2 regions of the Comamonas sp. lk genome follow, and region 2 is predicted to be linked to the other one. Evidence: riboswitches for the same ligand, from Rfam matches in the RefSeq annotation. Region 2 holds a riboswitch; the other holds the start of a gene.
The links. A riboswitch is a leader RNA that binds a small molecule or an ion and turns the genes downstream of it on or off. The one in region 2 is predicted to bind glycine.
Positions count from the first base shown of each region.

Region 1: it holds a riboswitch for glycine, as region 2 does, so the genes downstream of both, gcvT (glycine cleavage system aminomethyltransferase GcvT) here and EAO39_RS10425 (trimeric intracellular cation channel family protein) in region 2, are expected to answer to the same signal.

Region 1 covers NZ_UOOB01000001.1:2,936,952-2,940,347, reverse strand. Annotated here, with positions in the region: gene gcvP (aminomethyl-transferring glycine dehydrogenase) at 1-477, opposite strand, end outside; gene gcvH (glycine cleavage system protein GcvH) at 568-942, opposite strand; gene gcvT (glycine cleavage system aminomethyltransferase GcvT) at 1,073-2,206, opposite strand; glycine riboswitch at 2,287-2,391, opposite strand; glycine riboswitch at 2,417-2,532, opposite strand; gene EAO39_RS13350 (Lrp/AsnC family transcriptional regulator) at 2,964-3,396, shown strand, end outside.
Region 2 covers NZ_UOOB01000001.1:2,265,920-2,269,315, reverse strand. Annotated here, with positions in the region: gene EAO39_RS10440 (ATP-binding protein) at 1-294, shown strand, start outside; gene EAO39_RS10435 (response regulator) at 291-878, shown strand; gene EAO39_RS10430 (heme-binding protein) at 988-1,479, shown strand; glycine riboswitch at 1,567-1,671, shown strand; glycine riboswitch at 1,699-1,812, shown strand; gene EAO39_RS10425 (trimeric intracellular cation channel family protein) at 1,866-2,531, shown strand; gene mnmC (FAD-dependent 5-carboxymethylaminomethyl-2-thiouridine(34) oxidoreductase MnmC) at 2,550-3,396, shown strand, end outside.

The DNA of each region.
Region 1 (3,396 bases), 670 kb from region 2:
CGTGGCTTCGTCCAGCATGGAAGCATTGGCAATCGGCATGCCGGTCAGATCGCAGACCATGGTCTGGAAGTTGACCAGCGCTTCCATGCGGCCTTGGGAAATTTCGGCCTGATACGGGGTGTAGGCCGTGTACCAGGCGGGGTTCTCCAGAATATTGCGCAGGATGACGCCCGGCGTATGCGTGCCGTAGTAGCCCTGGCCGATAAAGCTTTTGAGCACCTGGTTCTTGCCGGCGATGGCCTTGAGCTCGGCCAGCGCTGCGGCTTCGGTGACGGGATCCGGCAAATCCATGGGTTTGGCGCGCGCAATCGAACGCGGCACGATGGAGTTGATCAGCGCGGCGCGCGAGGCCTCGCCAATCACGGAAAGCATCAGCGCTTCATCCGCGGCATCTATGCCTATGTGGCGGGGAATGAATTCACCGGGATTTTCCAGCGCTTCAAGGCTGGCAACGGGAGCGGGGGGCGACATCAGCATGGGAGGGACCTGTTCTCAAATACTGTGACTGACTGGGGGCGCAGGCAGAAAGAAAAACGGCCTTCGCAAACGCGAAGGCCGTGGAAAAAATCAATTGCTGGCAGCGAAGTCGTTATAGGCCGTCTCTTCCATCAGGCCTTCGAGTTCGCTGACATCGCTCATCTTGACCTTGAAGAACCAGCCGCTGTTCAGAGGGTCGCTGTTGGCCAGGGCAGGGTCGTCGCGCAGAGCTTCGTTGACTTCCACGATTTCGCCGGTCACGGGCATGTAGACATCGGCAGCGGCCTTGACGGATTCGACCACGCCAGCCACATCGCCGGCCTTGAAGGTGGAGCCCACGGCGGGCAGGTCGACAAACACCACATCGCCCAGCGCATCCTGTGCGTGGACGGTGATGCCGACGATGGCTGCATTGGTGTCAGCCGTGTTGATCCATTCGTGTTCTTTGGAATATTTGATGCTCATGGAAAGCTCCAGATGGTGAATTCAGGGAAATCTGTGTTTTGAGAAAGGTCCAGCGCGCACTTTAGCGGCGTTCTGAGCACCGCCGGATGAATTGGCCTGCTCAAACAAGAGGCCGGGCCACGGCAGCGGTTCAGCCTCGGTAATAGTTCGTGGGCACAAACGGCGTGGCCGTGACCTTCATGGGCACGGGCTTGCCGCGCACCATGGCGAAGATCTCGGTACCCAGCGCCGCATAGTCGGGCTGCACATAGGCCAGCGCCACGGGCTGGTTGAGCGTGGGGCTGAGCAGGCCGCTGGTGATATGGCCTATATGCTGGCCGTCCATGTTCTCCAGCACCGCAGGCTCGCGCACGGGAATGCGCTCCAAGGCCACCAGGCCTACGCGCTTGCGCTGGAGCTGCTGCGGATTTTGTAGCTGTTCCAGCACGATGGATGCACCGGGAAAACCGCCTTCACGCGCACCGCCGTTGCGGCGCACTTTCTGTATGGCCCAGTTCAGCGCCGCTTCCACCGGCGTGGTGGTCGTGTCTATATCGTTGCCGTAGAGACAAAGACCGGCTTCCAGTCGCAGCGAGTTGCGTGCGCCCAGACCGATGGGGGCGATTTCGGACTGGGCCAGCAGTGCTTGGGCCAGGGCTTGGGCACCGTCTGCGGGCACGGAGATTTCAAAACCGTCCTCGCCGGTGTAGCCGCTACGCGTGATGTAGAGCGCATGGCCTTGCCAGTCAAAATGGCCGCCGGTCATGAAGACCAGCTGGCTCACGCCGGGGATCAGGCGCGCCAGCACCGTGACCGCTTTCGGGCCTTGCAGGGCCAGCAAAGCCTGATCGGGCAGGGGAATCACTTCGCAGCGCTGGCCTATGCGCTCCTGGATATGGGCGATATCGGCCTGTTTGCAGGCACCGTTGACGATGACGAATAAGTCGTCGCCGCGGTTGACGAACATCAGATCGTCCAGAATGCCGCCTTGGTCATTGAGCAGCAGGCCGTAGCGCTGTTTGTGCACGCCGAGGTCTTGCACGTCCACGGGCATCAGCGTTTCCAGGGCGGCGGCAGCGTCGGCACCGCGCAGCAGCAGCTGGCCCATATGGGAGACGTCAAACAGGCCGGCGGCCTTGCGGGTGTGCAGATGCTCGGCCATCAGCCCCTGGGGGTACTGCACGGGCATGGAATAGCCGGCAAATGGCACCATGCGGGCGCCCAGCTGCTGGTGCAGGGCGAACAAAGGGGTGTGGCGCAGAGGTTGGTTGTCGGCGGCAGTCAAGGGGCAAGCTCCGGTGGTGAAACCAAATGAGTTGCCATGCCCGGCAAATGCAATAGATATCGCATTGCCTGGCGTGGCGGTCTTGCCCTGCTGTCCGCTTTACCTGAGAGATTCACTGCACGCGGGTGCAGCTTGCTCCTTCGGTGGGTGCTGCAAGCGCAGCACCTCTCTCCAGCAAGGAACGCTGTGGACTGAGCTTTGCTCGCCCGTCAGCGCTTGTCAGTCCTTTTGCCTGAGCGTTCGGGTGCTGCATAAAGGCAGAGCCTGCGCCTTCGGCGGTGCGTTGCGGGTCAAACCCCGTAGGCACTCTCTCCTGACAGCAGGCATTCTAGCCGCCAGTTATTGCGTCGCAACATGGGGTTTATGCGGGTTTGTACGAGGTCTGCGCATGCCGATCCGGCGGCGTTGGCTGTGAGAGATGCGCATAAAAACCGCTTGCACTCCAATCAGTAAAAGCGCAGACAGATATCAATTGCATAGTCCTTTCTCACTCTGTGGCACTGCCCAGAATGCGACAGGCCGCGCCACTGCGGATAAGTGGCGCGGCCTGGAACGGGTTCCGGTGGCGGATCAGACAATCTGGCGCTGACGGTAAACAGCGGGATCACTTGAATGGTTTTACTGCGTTGGTGAACGTGCTTCCATGGACTCAACTATGCATGTTGCAGTGCAGAAAATGCTGCTTTGTTTTCTGCAGATATCGCTTTGCTACAGAAAATTTTGCTGCCAATGCTTAAAAAGCGATAAATTCAAGGCCATGGACACTTTGGATAAAAAGATTCTTGCTGCTTTGCAAGCCAATGCGCGGGCCAGTCTGCAGGAAATCGGCGCTGCCGTGGGCTTGAGCGCCTCTCCATGCTGGGCGCGCATCAAGAAAATGGAGGAAGCCGGCGTGATCGAGGGCTATACCGTGCGCCTCAATCCCCAGGCGCTGGGCCTGGCCGATTCGGTGCTGGTGATGGTGACGCTGGACAGTCACTCCGACAACACGCTGGAGAAATTCGGCGAGGTGCTGGCCACCATTCCCGAAGTGGTGGAGGCGCATCTGGTCTCGGGCGAATACGACTATCTGCTGCGCATTGTCGTCAAGGACACGCGTGACTATGAGCGTTTGCTGCGCGAGAAGCTCTACAAGATCAAGGGCATACGCCACAGTCAGTCCAGCTTTGTGCTGCGCACGCTGAAGCGGG
Region 2 (3,396 bases):
CAGATAGCGCAGCAAGCCGACGGCCGACAAGCCAGTCTCACGGTGCGGGACAACGGCCCCGGCATAGACGCCGCCACGGCCCAGCGCATTTTCGACCCTTTCTTCACCACCAAGAGCGGCGGCATGGGCCTGGGCCTGCCGCTGTGCGCCACGCTGATGGAACGCATGGGCGGCCAGCTGCAATATCTGCCGCCCGCCAGCGCCAGCCCAAGCACCGCCTGGCCAGGTGCCTGCTTTGTGCTGACCCTGCCCCTGGCGACCACGGGCGCCGCCCCGGAAAACCCCATCCCATGATTTACCTGATAGACGACGACGCCTCGGTGCGCGAGGCCTTGCATCTGCTGCTACAGACCTATGACCTGAGCGTGAGCTGCTTTGCCTCTCCTGCCGAATGCCTGGCCCATCTGGACCGCAGCCAGCCCGGCGTGCTGATCATGGATTTGCGCATGCCGCTGATGTCCGGCCTGCAGCTGTATGAGCAGCTGCGTGCGCAAGGCGTGGACTGGCCGGCCATCGTCATCACCGGCCATGGCGATCTGCACTCCTGCCGCCGGGCCTTCAAGGCCGGCGTCACCGACTTTCTGACCAAACCCATAGAGGAGCAGACCCTGCTGGAGGCCATCAGGACTGCCCAGGCCACGCTAGCCCGGCAGGCCGAGCGCAACGAGGCCCGCCACCATCTGCAGGTGCTGACCGAGCGCGAACGCGAGGTGCTGGAGCTGATCACCAAGGGCCTGGGCAGCAAGGAGATCGCGGCCGCGCTGGATATCTCCGTGCGCACCGTGGACACCCACCGTGCCAAGCTGGCCGAAAAGCTGGGCACGGGCTCCGTGGCCGAGCAGACCCGGCTGCTGCTGTCTGCCGCTGCCCGCAGCTGAGGCCCACCCTCGGTAAAACTACCGAGAGCCGTCCGTTGGCTTGCGAATAGGCGCCAAGCGCCCGTGTTCCTACAGTTCAGTCATTGCTTTCACCCCCTGGAGCCCTGACATGAATCGCCTGAGCACTTTTGCCCTCCTCGCCCTGAGCACCCTGGCCTGCGGCGCCGCCTCTGCCGCTACGGTCAGCACCCGCTCGATTGCCTCGGCAACCGCCGCCCAACTGGCCCAGCAAACCGTTGCCGCCTGCAGCGCCGACGGCCATAACGTGACCGCTGCCGTGGTGGACCGCGCCGGCGTGCTGCTGGCACTGTCCCGCGCCGATGGCGCCGGCGCCCACACGCCCAAAGCCGCCACCGCCAAGGCTTTCACCTCGGCATCGTCGCGCAACCCGACCAGCGGCATGGCCAAGACGATTCAATCCAACCCCGATGCCGCCGGTCTGGCGCAAATCCCCGGCTTTCTGGTGCTGGCCGGCGGCGTGCCCATCAAGGCGGGCAATGAGGTCATTGGCGCCATCGGCGTGGCCGGTGCGCCCGGCGGCCACCTGGACGAGGCCTGCGCACAAAAAGCCCTGGCGGCCTTGAAAGATCAGCTGCAATAAGCCGCTGCGGCCCGTCTGCCCCATAAGCCAAGGCTCCAGGCCTTGGCTTTTTTGCGTGAAGTCCCCCTTCCAACTGGCTAGAATCACGGCTTTCCTGCGGGAGAGCGAGGCAGGCGCCAAACATGGCCCCATGCCTCCGCCGAAGGCGCAAACTCCCATAATCGCTCAGGCACCCCGTACCGCAGGACAGGACAGTGCAGCCGATAGATCGGCCGCACGAATTCGCCAACTGGAGAGCAGCCCGCAGCCCTTTGCTGCAGGCTCACCGAAGGGGCAAGTGCACGGCCAGGCTGGCGCACGCAACTCTCAGGTACAAAGGACAGCGGGAGAGGCACGCCTGACATTTCGCTATGGCGAATGACTGGCTTAACCCAATCAGGGCTGTCATGCTTCCCTCCGTTTCCTTGCTGGACTCCTTCCAGGCCAGCAATATCACCGTCATGCTGGTGATCTATCTGGTGGCCATCGCGGCCGAAGCCATGTCCGGCGCACTGGCTGCGGGCCGGCGCAATATGGACATTTTTGGCGTGGTCGTCATCGCCTTTGTCACCGCCCTGGGTGGCGGCACCATACGCGACATGGTGCTGGGCCACTACCCCATAGGCTGGACGCAACACCCCGAATATGTGTATCTGGTCATCAGCTTCGGCCTGCTGACCACGCTCATCGCCCGACATATGCACCGCTTGAAGCAGGTGTTTTTGCTGCTGGACGCCATGGGTTTGATCGCTTTCTCGCTGATTGGCTCCAACACCGCGCTGGAGTTGGGCTACCCCACCATCGTCGTCATCATGGCCGGCATGATCACCGGTATCAGCGGCGGCATTTTGCGCGACGTGCTCTGCAACCAGGTGCCCGTGGTCTTCCGCCGCGAGCTGTATGCCAGCGTCTCCCTGGCCGTGTGCCTGATGTTCCTGGGTCTGCGCGCTCTGGATGTCAGCCCCAATATCAGCACCATCGTGTGCTTTGCCGGTGGCCTGGCGTTTCGCCTGGCCGCCATACGCTTCAAATGGCGTCTGCCGGTGTTCTCCTATCAGCAGCGCTGGGAATAAGAGAGTCAAGACCCTGCAATGTCTGTCGAGAGCCTACCCCTGCCCCCATCTGAAAAACCCGGTGAGAGTCTGGAGCCGCCCCTCAATGGGGAATCCATCACATGGCTTGCCGATGGCACGCCCTATAGCCCCCGCTTCGGTGACCGGTACCGCAGCGAACTGGGCGGTCTGGATCAGGCTCGTCAGGGTTTCCTGGGCGGCTGCGGTCTTCCCGAGGCCTGGGCCCACGCCTCGCAATGGCGAATCCTGGAGATTGGCTTTGGCTTTGGACTGAATTTTCTCGTCACCTGGGCTGCCTGGAAGGCAGACCCCCTGCGCCCGCGCGTGCTGCACTTTGCCTCGATCGAGGCCTATCCCGTGTCTGCCGACGATCTGTTGCGCGGCCTGCCTGATGACCCGCAGCTGCAGCTCTTGGCCGAGCAGTTGCAGGCCCAGTGGTGGGGCTTGCTGCCCGGCGTGCACCGGCTGTCTTTTGACAACGGACAGGTGCTGCTCACCCTTTATGTGGGAGATGCCCAGACCGTGTTGCGCAAGCAGCAGCTGACGGTGGACAGCGTCTACCTTGATGGTTTTTCTCCCAAACTCAATCCCGAGCTGTGGAGCCCCGAAGCCATGAAGAACGTGGCACGCCACTGCCGGCGTGGCACCGCTGTGGCAAGCTGGTGCATTGCAGGCAGCGTGCGCGAAGGTCTCGCCCAGCAGGGGTTTGAGGTACGCAAGGTTCCCGGCATTCCGCCCAAGCGCCACAACCTGCGCGCGGTTTACAACCCGCGCTGGGAGCCTCGCCATAAAGACGATGGGCTGCCGCCGCCGGTGACAGCGCCCGAACGCTGCCTGGTCATAGGTGCCGGTCTGGCCGGTGCTG